DNA from 3 places in the Streptomyces spinoverrucosus genome. Region 2 is predicted to be linked to each of the others. Evidence: riboswitches for the same ligand, from Rfam matches in the RefSeq annotation. Region 2 holds a riboswitch; each other region holds the start of a gene.
The links. A riboswitch is a leader RNA that binds a small molecule or an ion and turns the genes downstream of it on or off. The one in region 2 is predicted to bind cobalamin.
Positions count from the first base shown of each region.

Region 1: another riboswitch for cobalamin. It lies ahead of I2W78_RS06920 (5-methyltetrahydropteroyltriglutamate--homocysteine S-methyltransferase); the one in region 2 lies ahead of metE (5-methyltetrahydropteroyltriglutamate--homocysteine S-methyltransferase).
Region 3: another riboswitch for cobalamin. It lies ahead of I2W78_RS06950 (CoA-acylating methylmalonate-semialdehyde dehydrogenase); the one in region 2 lies ahead of metE (5-methyltetrahydropteroyltriglutamate--homocysteine S-methyltransferase).

Region 1 is NZ_JADPZX010000001.1:1,507,569-1,511,757, reverse strand. Features, by position in the region: gene mmsB (3-hydroxyisobutyrate dehydrogenase) at 1-77, shown strand, start outside; gene I2W78_RS06930 (enoyl-CoA hydratase) at 74-865, shown strand; gene I2W78_RS40300 (short-chain fatty acyl-CoA regulator family protein) at 1,034-1,594, opposite strand; partial or broken gene I2W78_RS06920 (5-methyltetrahydropteroyltriglutamate--homocysteine S-methyltransferase) at 1,498-2,055, opposite strand; cobalamin riboswitch at 2,044-2,264, opposite strand; gene I2W78_RS06915 (3-hydroxybutyryl-CoA dehydrogenase) at 2,488-3,357, opposite strand; gene aceB (malate synthase A) at 3,354-4,189, opposite strand, start outside.
Region 2 is NZ_JADPZX010000002.1:7,071-11,259, forward strand. Features, by position in the region: gene I2W78_RS35495 (metal ABC transporter permease) at 1-666, opposite strand, end outside; gene I2W78_RS35500 (metal ABC transporter ATP-binding protein) at 663-1,298, opposite strand; cobalamin riboswitch at 1,423-1,646, shown strand; gene metE (5-methyltetrahydropteroyltriglutamate--homocysteine S-methyltransferase) at 1,820-4,138, shown strand.
Region 3 is NZ_JADPZX010000001.1:1,514,477-1,518,665, forward strand. Features, by position in the region: gene I2W78_RS06945 (acyl-CoA dehydrogenase family protein) at 1-316, opposite strand, end outside; gene I2W78_RS06950 (CoA-acylating methylmalonate-semialdehyde dehydrogenase) at 322-1,845, opposite strand; cobalamin riboswitch at 2,041-2,214, opposite strand; gene I2W78_RS06955 (cobalamin-binding protein) at 2,287-3,216, shown strand; partial or broken gene I2W78_RS40305 (GNAT family N-acetyltransferase) at 3,373-3,546, shown strand; gene I2W78_RS06965 (ABC transporter ATP-binding protein) at 3,692-4,189, opposite strand, start outside.

The sequences.
Region 1 (4,189 bases), on a different contig from region 2:
GTGACACGGAGGACTTCTCCGGCATCGTACGGACGATCAGGGACCGCAGCGGAGAAGAGAACGGGGACGCGGCATGAGCAATGACGCCGAGAACACCTACGCCACGATCCGCGTCGAACGCAAGGGCCGCACCGCCCTGCTCACTCTCGACCGCCCGAAGGCCCTCAACGCGCTCAACCTCCAGGTGATGGAGGAGGTCGTGGCGGCGACCGAGGCCCTCGACCGGGACCCGGACTGCGGCTGCATCGTGATCACCGGATCGGAGAAGGCGTTCGCGGCCGGGGCCGACATCAAGGAGATGCGGCCGCAGGGGTACATGGACATGTACCTGAGCGACTGGTTCACGGCCTGGGACCGGCTGGGGCAGCTGCGCACGCCGACGGTCGCCGCCGTCTCCGGGTACGCGCTGGGCGGCGGCTGCGAACTGGCCATGCTCTGCGACATCCTGCTCGCCGCCGACACCGCCGTCTTCGGGCAGCCGGAGATCAAGCTCGGTGTCATCCCCGGCATCGGCGGCTCCCAGCGGCTCACCCGCGCGGTCGGCAAGGCCAAGGCCATGGAACTGTGCCTGACCGGGCGCACCATGGACGCCGCCGAGGCCGAGCGCGCGGGCCTGGTCTCCCGGATCGTGCCCGCCGACGAACTGATCGGAGAGGCGCTGAACGTCGCGGAGACGGTGGCGGGCATGTCCCTGCCGGTCGCGATGATGGCCAAGGAGGCGGTGGCACGGTCCTTCGAGACGACCCTGGCGGAGGGCGTCCGCTTCGAACGGCGGCTCTTCCACGCGGTGTTCGCGACTGCGGACCAGAAGGAGGGCATGGGCGCGTTCGTCGACAAGCGGCCGCCCGAGTTCCACCACAGGTAAGCGTCGGGTGAGAGGACGTTCGCTGACGTGAGAGGGCTCGCGGAACCATCCGGGGGCCCTTTCGCGTTCTCCGAGCACCGATGGCGTCCGGCGAGGAGCGGAGGAACCGAGTGGCCAAACGACCCCAGCCGCGCCGCATCACCCTCGGCGGCCACGAGGCGGTCGCCCTCACCGTGGAGGAGTACGAGCAGCTGATCGCCAGCCGTCGGCAGATCGGCGGCCAGAGCGCCCGCGTGCGCGTGCTCGCTCAACAGGCCAAGCAGACCGAGCAGTTCCTTGAGGAGTTGGAGGTGCTGGTCGGGGCTCGACTAGCACGTACGTCCGCCGGTCGGGGTCGATGGCGAGCCGTCCCCCGGCCGGGGGACGGGCCCGTTGGGCGCAGTCACGGCGTTCGCAGATCCGGCAGCCCAGGCCGATGGGCGTCGCGGCGCGGGGGTCGTCCAGGGCAATGCCCTCGGCGTAGACGAGCCGGTGCGCGTGGCGCAGTTCGCAGCCGAGCGCGACGGCGAACTCGGCGCGCGGGGCGTGATGGCCGAACCCGCCCCGGGTGATGGTCCTGGCGACCCAGAAGTACCGCTTACCGTCCGGCATTTCGGCGACCTGCGTCAGGATCCGGCCCGGTGCTGAGAACGCGTGAGCGTGCCGAGGTCGCGGTAGGCGCGCTCGACGGCGTTCAGTTCCGCAGGCGTGCGGTCCTGTACGAAGGCGGGCTCGTCCAGCTGGACCCACTCGGCGCCGGCCGCGCGCAGGTCGGCGAGCACCTCGGCGTACACCGGCAGCAGGCGGTCGAGCAGGGTGAGCGGCTCGAAGTCCGCGGGGACGCCCGGTGCGGGCTTGGCGAGGAGCAGGTAGGTGACGGGGCCGACCAGGACCGGGCGGGCGGTCAGGCCCAGCGCCAGGGCCTCCTTCAGCTCGGCGACTTGCTTTGTCGAGTCGGCCGTGAACACCGAGTCCGGGCCCAACTCGGGCACGAGGTAGTGGTAGTTGGTGTCGAACCACTTGGTCATCTCCAGCGGCGCGACGTCCTGGGTGCCGCGGGCCATGGCGAAGTAGCCGTCAAGGGTGTCGGCCGCCATGGCCGCGCGGTGGCGCTCGGGGATCGCGCCGACCATGACGGTGGTGTCGAGGACGTGGTCGTAGTACGAGAAGTCACCAGTTGGCACTTCGTGGATGCCGGCGTCGGCGAGCTGCAGGTGGCAGGTCTTCGGACTCGCGGGCACGCCCTCGTCGTTCACCGAGGAGGACACCTACTGGCCGTCGCTTCCCAGGCCCGGTACGTCGGACCCAGTGCGTATGACGGCGGTCGTTCCCGCTCACCGCTGCGGGGCAGTCCCGGATTCCCACCGGGTTCCCTCTTGCGACACCCCGCCATGGGGTCCCCCCATGCTTTTGGGCTATGGGGGAGGACGGGGTGAACCAGCTGCTCCGGCCACCCTACGGGGTGTCGTCCCTCGGGCAAGGGAGCCGTCCGGGCTCTGGAAGGTGACACAGAGCACGTCGGAGGCGGAACGCCGAGGGGCGGGAAGCGCCGCACTCGCGCTTCCCGCCCTTCCCAGTCGCGCCGCGCGGGACCCTCACCCCTGCGGCGGTGCGGGCCCCTCAGCCCGCGTCGTACCAGGCCCTCAGCCCTGGTCGTAGGTGTGGAAGCCCCGGCCGGTCTTTCGGCCCAGCAGCCCCGCCTCGACCATCCGCTGGAGCAGCGGGGGAGAAGCGTAGAGGGGTTCCTTGAACTCGTCGTAGAGCGACTCGGCGATGGACGCGACGGTGTCCAGGCCGATCAGGTCGGCGAGTTTCAGCGGGCCCATCGGGTGGGCGCAGCCGAGCTCCATGCCGGTGTCGATGTCGGTGGCGGTGGCGAAGCCGGACTCGGCCATCCGGATCGCCGACAGGAGATACGGGATGAGGAGCGCGTTGACGACGAAGCCCGCCCGGTCCTGGGAACGGATCACCGTCTTGCCGAGGGCCCGGGTGGCGAAGTCCTCCACCGCGGCCGTCGTCGCGGCCGACGTGTGGAGCGAGGTCACGACCTCCACCAGGGGCAGTACGGGCACGGGGTTGAAGAAGTGCAGCCCGACCACTCGGTCCGCGCGGCTCGTAGCCATGCCGAGCCGCATGATCGGCAGGGAGGAGGTGTTGGTGGCGAGCACCGCCTCCGGATCCTCGACGATCTTGTCGAGCGCGGCGAAGATCTCGGTCTTGGCGTCGGCGTTCTCGATCACGGCCTCGACGACGAGCTGCCGGTCGGCGAGGTCGTCCAGGCTGCTGGTGAAGCCGAGCCTGGCGAGGGCGTCACCGGCGGCTTCCTGGGTCAGCTTCCCCCGCCGCACCGCACGGTCCAGGGAACCCGCGATCCGGTCGCGGGCGGCGCGGGCGGCGATGGCATCCGCCTCGCAGACCACGGTGTCGAGCCCGGCCCGTGCGCACACCTCCGCGATGCCGGCGCCCATCTGTCCGCCGCCGACCACGCCGACGCGTCCGATCGCCGCGCTCATGCCGCGGCCTCCGTCCGTCGTACCAGGTGCCGCGTGTAGGCGTCCGGCGTGAAGAACAACGGCAACTCGCCCGTCAGCGCGGTCCGTTCGAAGAGGGCGCGGATGTCGTCGACCGGCGCCCACGGGTACTCGGCGCCGAGCGCGGCGGTCTCGTCGTCGAGGATCTCCTCCACGGTCTCCCGGTCGATGACCCGGTGCCGCAGCCACTGCCAGATCTGCACGCGGGCGATCTCGGCGGTGGCCGCGTCCTCCATCAGCCCGTTGATGGCGACCGCACCCTGCCCGCGCAGCCAGGCGGCGAAGTAGCGCAGCGCGACGGAGACGTTGGTGCGGACCCCCTCCAGGGTGGGCGGGCCGCTGATCCTGCGCACGGACAGCAGGCCGGCCGGGGTCACCTCGACGTCGTCGCGGGTCCGGTCCAGCTGATGGGGGCGTTCGCCGAGGACACCGTCGAAGACCTCGCGGCAGACGGGGACGAGTCCCGGATGGGCGACCCAGGAGCCGTCGAAGCCGTCCTCGGCCTCGCGCTCCTTGTCCAGCCGGACCTTGGCGAGCGCGGCCTCGTTGGCGGCGGGGTCCTTGCCCGGCACCTGGGCCGCCATGCCGCCGATGGCGTGGGCGCCGCGCTTGTGGCAGGTGCGGACGAGGAGTTCGGTGTAGGCCCGCATGAACGGGGCGGACATCGTGACCTTCGCCCGGTCGGGCAGGAGGAAGTCGGTGCGGTGGCCGAAGGTCTTGATCAGGCTGAACAGGTAGTCCCAGCGGCCCGCGTTGAGCCCGGAGCTGTGCTCGCGCAGTTCGTAGAGGATCTCCTCCATCTCGAACGCGGCGG
Region 2 (4,189 bases):
CAGGGACGTGCCCAGGCGGCGGGCGGCGAGCGCGGGCAACAGGGTGAGGGCGTCGACGAGCAGCGCGCCGGTGAGCTTGATGGCTCCGGCGACGGCCACCGCGACCAGCACGAGCAGCACCAGGGTGAGCCGCTCGACCCGTACGCCGGAGGACAGGGCCAGTTCACGGTCGTACAGCAGCAGGGCGAGATCGCGGCGCCGCCACCAGAACAGGGCCGGGACGACGACGGCCAGGGCGCCGATCACCCACAGGTCGGCGGTGCCCACCGACAGGATCGACCCCCACAGCAGCGCGAACGCGCCCGCCGCGTTGACCCCGGAGACCGCGAGCACGAGCAGTGCGGCCGCGATCGCCAGGCTCATCAACAGGCCCATCGCCCCGGACAGCCCGTCCGGGGTGCGGGCCAGCGGCGCGACACCGGCCCCGGCGAGAGCGCAGGCGAGCAGCGCGCACAGCATCGGGTCGAGGCCGGTCAGCAGACCGACCGCGATACCGAGCAGCGCCACGTGCATCATCGCGAACCGCACCGGCATGATGTCGAGCCCGACGATCACGACACCGATCACGGGCAGGCCCACGGCCGCCAGCAGCAGGGCGACCCCCGCGCGCTGGACCGGGACGAGCTGCAGCAACTGGCCGACGTCGGCCGCGGCCAGGGCGTTCACCGCACCTCCCGCAGACAGCCCGCGGCCATCTCCAGCACCCGGTCGCAACGGTCGGCCAGCGCCCTGTCGTGCGTGACGACCACGACGGTCACCGGCAGGGACAGCAGCACGTCGGCGGCCTCCTCCTGCCCGGCGAAGTCGAGCGCCGCGGTGGGCTCGTCGGCCAGCAGCACCCCGGCGCCGGCGGCCACACAGCCGACCGCCCGTGCCAGGTACATCCGCTGCAACTGGCCCCCGGACAGCGTGTGCAACGGCCGGTCCACCAGGTGTCCCACGCCGAGCTTCGCCGCCGCCTCCACCGCCTCGGCCCGCGCGCCACCACTCGCCAGCAACTCCCCGGCCAGCAGCGGAAACCGGCCGACCGCCGGTTTCTGCGGAATCCACGCGCACACCCGGCGCCGCCACGCCCACTCGGCCGCGCTGCGGGTGTCCCGGCCTCCGACCAGGATCCGGCCGCCGCACTGGCGGTGCAGGCCGAGCACCGCCCGCAGCAGCGTGGTCTTGCCCGAGCCGTTGGTACCGGTCAACGCCACCCGCCGGCCGGCCGCGACGTCGAGGTCGACGTCCCGCACGGCCTCCACACGGCCGTGCCGGCAGGCGACATCGCGCATCACGACGTCCAGTCCGTCCATGCCACCTCCTCACTCCTCCACAGCAGTCGGAAGGAAGGGGCGGCTGGTTCCCGGCGCGTCCTCGCGTGTCCCACCTCACCATCCGAATGCCGGACGCGCCCTCCCCTCCCCCGCGCCGCCGCGTAGGCTGACCCACGCAGCTGGTTCGCCCCGTCAGCCAGGCGGGAGCGTCGTAAGAGGGAACCCGGTGGGAATCCGGGACTGCCCCGCAGCGGTGAGCGGGAACGACCGCCGTCTTACGCACTGGGCCCCGAGGAAATGGGCCTGGGAAGCGACGGCCAGTAGGTGCCTCGTACGACACGAGGCGTGCCCGCGAGTCCGAAGACCTGCCAACTGCCCGCGCGCGACCCCTCGTGCGTGGACATCCCGGTGACCTCGAGGGCGGGTCGGCGTACATACCAGGCGGACGACCGCGCAGCACCTGCTGCCGCGCGACGTGGTTTCCGTCCGGTTCGTCACCCCTTCGCGCTCTCGTCCCCGTCTCCGGGATCTCAGGGATTCATCTCGCGAAGGAGATCTCCGTGACCAGCAAGTCCGCAGCCGCGGCAGCACGGGCCACCGTGTACGGCTACCCCCGCCAGGGACAGAACCGGGAACTGAAGAAGGCGATCGAGGGCTACTGGAAGGGCCGCGTCACCGCCGACGCCCTCCGCACCACCGCCGCCGAGCTCCGCGCCGGCAACTGGCGCCGACTCGCCGAGGCCGGTGTCCACGAGGTGCCGACCGGTGACTTCTCGTACTACGACCACGTGCTCGACACCACCGTCATGGTCGGCGCGATCCCCGAACGGCACCGGGAAGCCGTCGCCGCCGACGCGCTCGACGGCTATTTCGCCATGGCCCGTGGCACCCAGGACGTGGCGCCGCTGGAGATGACCAAGTGGTTCGACACCAACTACCACTACCTCGTGCCGGAGTTGGGCCCGGACACCGTCTTCGCCGCCGACTCCACCAAGCAGGTCGCGGAGCTGAAGGAGGCCCTCGCCCTGGGCCTGACGGCCCGGCCGGTCCTCGTCGGCCCCGTCACCTACCTGCTGCTCGCCAAGCCCGCACCGGGCGTGCCCGCGGACTTCGAACCGCTCACGCTGCTGGACCGGCTGCTGCCCGTGTACGCCGAGGTGCTCGCCGACCTGCGTGCGGCCGGCGCCGAGTGGGTGCAGCTCGACGAGCCCGCCCTCGTCCAGGACCGTACGCCCGCCGAACTGAACGCCGCCGCCCGCGCCTACCGCGACCTCGGCGCGCTGCCCGACCGGCCCAAGCTGCTGGTCGCCTCGTACTTCGACCGGCTCGGTGACGCCCTGCCCGTGCTGGCCAAGTCGCCCGTCGAGGGCCTCGCGCTGGACTTCACCGAGTCGGCCGCCGCCAATCTGGACGCCCTCGCCGCCGTCGGTGGGCTGCCCGGCAAGCGCCTGGTCGCCGGTGTCGTCAACGGCCGCAACATCTGGGTCAACGACCTGTCGGCGTCGCTCACCACCCTCGGCACCCTGCTGGGCCTGGCCGACCGGGTGGACGTGGCCGCCTCCTGCTCCCTCCTCCACGTGCCCCTCGACACCGGCCTGGAACGGGACATCGAGCCGCAGATCCTGCGCTGGCTCGCCTTCGCCCGGCAGAAGACCGCCGAGATCGTCACCCTCGCGCGCGGCCTGGCCCAGGGCACCGACACCATCGCCGCCGAACTGGCCGCGAACCGCGCCGACCTGGCCTCCCGCGCGAGCTCGCCCATCACCCACGACCCGGCCGTCCGGGCCCGCGCCGCCGCCGTCACGGAGGCCGACGCCCGCCGTTCCCAGCCGTACGCCGAGCGGACCGCCGCCCAGCGCTCCCACCTCGGCCTGCCCCTGCTGCCGACCACGACCATCGGCTCGTTCCCGCAGACCGGCGAACTGCGCGCCGCCCGCGCCGACCTGAGGGCGGGGCGGATCGACGACGCCGGCTACGAGGAGCGCATCAGGGCCGAGATCCAGGACGTGATCTCCTTCCAGGAGAAGACCGGCCTCGACGTCCTCGTGCACGGCGAGCCCGAGCGCAACGACATGGTCCAGTACTTCGCCGAGCAGCTCACCGGCTACCTCGCCACCCAGCACGGCTGGGTCCAGTCGTACGGCACCCGGTACGTCCGTCCGCCGATCCTGGCCGGCGACATCTCCCGACCCGAGCCGATGACCGTGCGGTGGACGACGTACGCCCAGTCCCTCACCTCCCGCCCGGTCAAGGGCATGCTCACCGGGCCGGTCACCATGCTCGCCTGGTCCTTCGTGCGCGACGACCAGCCCCTCGGCGACACCGCCCGCCAGGTCGCCCTCGCCCTGCGCGACGAGGTGAACGACCTTGAGGCGGCGGGCACTTCGGTGATCCAGGTCGACGAGCCCGCCCTGCGCGAAACCCTGCCGCTGCGCGCCGCCGACCGCCCCGCGTATCTGGCGTGGGCGACGGAGGCGTTCCGGGTCACCACCGGTGGCGTGCGCCCGGACACCCAGATCCACACCCACATGTGCTACGCCGAGTTCGGCGACATCGTCCGGGCCATCGACGACCTCGACGCCGACGTCATCAGCCTGGAGGCCGCCCGCTCCCACATGCAGGTGGCCCGGGAGCTGGCCGCGCACGGCTACCCGCGCGAGGCCGGGCCCGGCGTGTACGACATCCACTCCCCGCGCGTCCCGAGCGCCGAGGAGGCGGCCGAACTGCTGCGCACGGGGTTGCGGGCGATCCCCGCGGAGCGGCTGTGGGTCAACCCCGACTGCGGGCTGAAGACCCGCGGTTGGCCCGAGACCCGGGCGTCCCTGGAGAACCTGGTCGCCGCGGCCCGCACGGTCCGCGGGGAGTTGTCCGTGTCCTGACCCGGACGAATCCGAAGGAGGGGCCGGGGCGCCGCGAGTGTCCCGGTCCCT
Region 3 (4,189 bases), on a different contig from region 2:
CGCGCTGGGCGGTGTCGCCGTAGTGGTCGATCATCCAGGCGACCATGTTGTGGATGGACAGATACCCGGCGATGGACGGGCAGCCGGAGGCGAGCGTCTCGAAGACGAGCACGCCGTCGGCGCGAGTGAGGCCGGAGCCTCCGGACTCCTCACGGACGTACACGCCGCCGAGGCCGAGACCGGCCGCCTTGCGGAGCACGTCGACGGGGAAGTGCTTGTCCCGGTCCCAGTCGAGGGCGTGCGGGGCGAGATGGTCCTGGGCGAAGTCGAGGGTGGTCTCGACAAGGGCCTGCTGGTCCTCGGTGAGCATGGTCATACCGCTCACCCCATCGTCGGGATGGTGAAACTGGCGCCTTCCCTGAGGCCGGCGGGCCAGCGTGAAGTGACCGTCTTCGTACGGGTGTAGAAGCGGATCGCGTCCGGACCGTGCTGGTTCAGATCGCCGAATCCGGAGCGCTTCCAGCCGCCGAACGTGTGGTAGGCGACCGGCACCGGGATGGGCACGTTGACGCCGACCATGCCGGTGTTCACACGCCGGGTGAAGTCGCGGGCGGTGTCGCCGTCCCGGGTGAAGATCGCGACGCCGTTGCCGTAGGTGTGCTCGCTGGGCAGGCGCAGGGCCTCCTCGTAGTCGGCGGCGCGGACGACGGACAGGACCGGGCCGAAGATCTCCTCCTGGTAGATGCGCATGGAAGGAGTCACCCGGTCGAAGAGGGAGGCGCCCGCGAAGAAGCCGTCCTCGTGGCCGGGGAGGGTGAAGTCCCGTCCGTCGACGACGAGTTCGGCGCCCTCCTCGACACCGAGGTCGACGTAGGAGCGGACGCGGTCGACGGCGTCTTGGCCGACCAGGGGGCCGAAGTCGGCGTCCGGGTCGTCGCTGCGGCCGATGCGCAGGCCGGCGATGCGGTCCTTGAGGCGGGCCACGAGGGCGTCGGCGGTCTGTTCGCCCACCGGTACGGCCACGGAGATCGCCATGCAGCGCTCGCCCGCCGAGCCGTATCCGGCACCGATCAGGGCGTCGACGGCCTGGTCGAGGTCGGCGTCCGGCATCACGATCATGTGGTTCTTGGCGCCGCCGAAGCACTGGGCGCGCTTGCCGTGGGCGGCGGCGGTGGCGTAGACGTGCGCGGCGATCGGGGTGGAGCCGACGAAGCCGAGGGCGGCGACGCGCGGGTCTTCGAGGAGGGTGTCGACGGTCTCGCGGGCGCCGTTGACGACGTTGAGGACGCCGGGCGGCAGGCCCGCCTCCAGGAAGAGTTCCGCGAGGCGGAGCGGGACCGACGGGTCGCGCTCGGAGGGCTTGAGGATGAAGGCGTTGCCGCAGGCCAGGGCCGGGGCGGCCTTCCACAGGGGAATCATCGCGGGGAAGTTGAACGGGGTGATCCCGGCGACCACGCCGAGCGGTGCGCGCAGCGAGTGCACGTCGATGCCCGTGCCCGCGTTGTCGGTGAACTCGCCCTTGAGCAGGTGCGGGATGCCCGCTGCGAACTCGACGACCTCCAAGCCGCGTTGGATGTCACCGTGCGCGTCGGCGATGGTCTTGCCGTGCTCGGAGGACAGCAGCCGGGCCAGCGCATCCTTCTCCTCCTCCACAAGCTGGAGGAAGCGCAGGAGCACACGCGCCCGGCGCTGCGGGTTCCAGGCGGCCCATTCGCGCTGGGCCTCGGCGGCGTCGGCGATGGCCGCCGCGGTCTCGGCACGGTTCGCCAGCGGTACATGGGCCTGGACGCGGCCGGTGTTGGGGTCGTACACCTCGCCGTAGGCCCCCGATGTACCCGGGGTGTGCTTGCCGCCGACGAAATGGGTCAACTCGCGCACAGCGGCGCGGTCGTGTTCGCGGACCATCGATGCCTGCTCTCGTCAGGTGGGATCCGGGGATGGCACGCCGGTCCGGCACCTCGGGACGCTCGTGGCGTCGGGGTGCGGGGCAGCGCGAGATCGCGTATGGCTCGAAGCCCGTCCTCGTCAGAGAACGGGGGATTCACCTGGGTCGTGGGTGCACACCGGTGCCATGCGTGTCTGCTCCATCCTCGTGGACAACACGGAACAAATCCCACGGCCGGTATCCTGACTCCCGGATCAGCGCGCGCCGTCCGCCTTCCCGACATCCAGCTCGTCAGTGGCGTATCTCTCGACGGCGTACTCCCCGGTCACAGTGGCGGGACCGTGCCGGATTCACACCGGCTTCCCTGCACCGCGGGCCTTCCCCACGAATATATAGTTGGACGTCCTAGTAAATCCAGTCCTGCCGTGCGGCGGATGACATCGGGCGCCTAGGGTCGCGGTATGCGCATCGTCTCCCTGCTGCCCGCCGCGACCGACATCGTGGCCGAGCTCGGCCTCATCGAACGGCTGGTCGGCCGGACCCACGAGTGCGACTGGCCTCCCGCTTCGGTGACCGGCGTACAGGTCGTCACGCGTGCGGAATTCACCCCGGACGACCTCACCAGCCGCGAGATCTCCGACGCCGTGGGCGGCTCGGCGCACTCCGGGTCGTCCCTCTACACCCTCGACACCGAGGCCCTGGCCGGCCTCCGCCCGGACGTCGTCCTCACCCAGGACCTGTGCGACGTGTGCGCCGTGTCGTACGAGAAGGTGAGCCGGGCCGTACGTGTCCTGGACGCCGGCACCCGCGTCCTCAGCCTGGAGCCGCGCACTCTCGACGACGTACTGGACTGTCTGGTCACGGTCGGCGAGCTGCTCGGAGTGCGGGAGCGGGCCGAGCAGCGTCGGGCGGAGCTGCGGGCCCGGCTCGACCGGGTCCGTGCTGCGGTGGCGGGGCGGGACCGGCCGCGCGTCGTCGCCATCGAGTGGCTGGACCCGCTGTGGCCCGCCGGACACTGGGTGCCCGAGCAGATCACCCGCGCCGGGGGCGAGCCGCTGCTCGCCGCGCCCGGCGAACACACCAAGCCGATGACCTGGGAGGCCGTACGCGCGGCCCAGCCGGACGTCGTCCTGGTGCTGCCCTGCGGCTTCGCTCCCGAACGGACGCTGAAGGAACGGGAGTTGCTGACCGCTCTGCCCGGCTGGGCGGACCTGCCCGCCGTCCGGGCCGGCCGGGTGTGGGTGCTCGACGGCCCGGCCTACTTCAACCGCCCCGGCCCGCGCGTGGTCCGTGGCGCGGAGGTACTGGCGCATGTCCTGCACGGTGTGCGGGCCGGGGAGACGGTTACGGCGGCGGAGGCGCGCCCGTTCGAGGACGACGCCCGCCGCTGAAGCGGGTCACGACCGGCGCCGGAAGCGGTGCTGGTACCGCAGGTGGATCAGCAGGGCGTACAGCACGGCGCGCGCCGTTCACGCCAGATACAGGCCGGGGAGCCCGAGGCAGAGAGGGACGCCGAGGAGCCAGGTGTCCCGCGCCGCCGGAGCCCCGAGCTCGCGGTCCGCGCCGATGCCCGGGGCGCCGGTCTCGCGGGCAAGCTCCTGGAGGCCGTGACCGCCGACGCCCCCGAGGGCCGCTCCTGGCTGCTGACGTCCGTCCAGTCGCCACGAGCCATGTCCTTCTACCGCCACCAGGGCTGGACCCCCGCCACCCCGCCCGTTCCCTGGCCCCCCAACCCCTGTAACCACGGCCCCAACCTCGGTAGGTAGGCCCGAACACCGGAAGCGGTGCGGGAATGCCCAGTCGTCTGTCGAAGCGGTGCACTCTCCTCATCCGGCTACGACATCACCGGTCAGCAGCTGACGAGTCCTATTGGGGATCGAGTTGCATCACCTGTGTGGCAGTCGTTCCCGTGGCGGTGGCGGCCAGGTAGGTGATGCGGAGGGTGCCGGTGGTGGGTTCGCGGTCGACGAGGACGTTGACGCCGTAGACCGACTTGATCAGGTCCGGGGTCAGCACGGCCTCCGGGGTGCCCGCCGCGGCGACCTCGCCGTGGTCGAGGACGACGATGTGGTCGCAGTAACGGGCGGCGAGGTTGAGGTCGTGCAGGGCGACGACGCAGGTGACGTCCAGTGATGTCAGCAGGTCGAGGAGTTCGAGCTGGTGGCGTATGTCGAGGTGGTTGGTGGGTTCGTCGAGCAGGATCTCCTGCGGTTCCTGGGCGAGGGCGCGGGCGAGTTGGGCACGCTGCTTCTCCCCTCCGGAGAGGGTGTGCCAGCTCTGGTACTGCTTGCCGGTGATGTCGGTCCGTTCCAGCGCCGCGTCGACGATCCGCCGATCGTGCTCCGTCAGCGCGTCGAAGCGGCC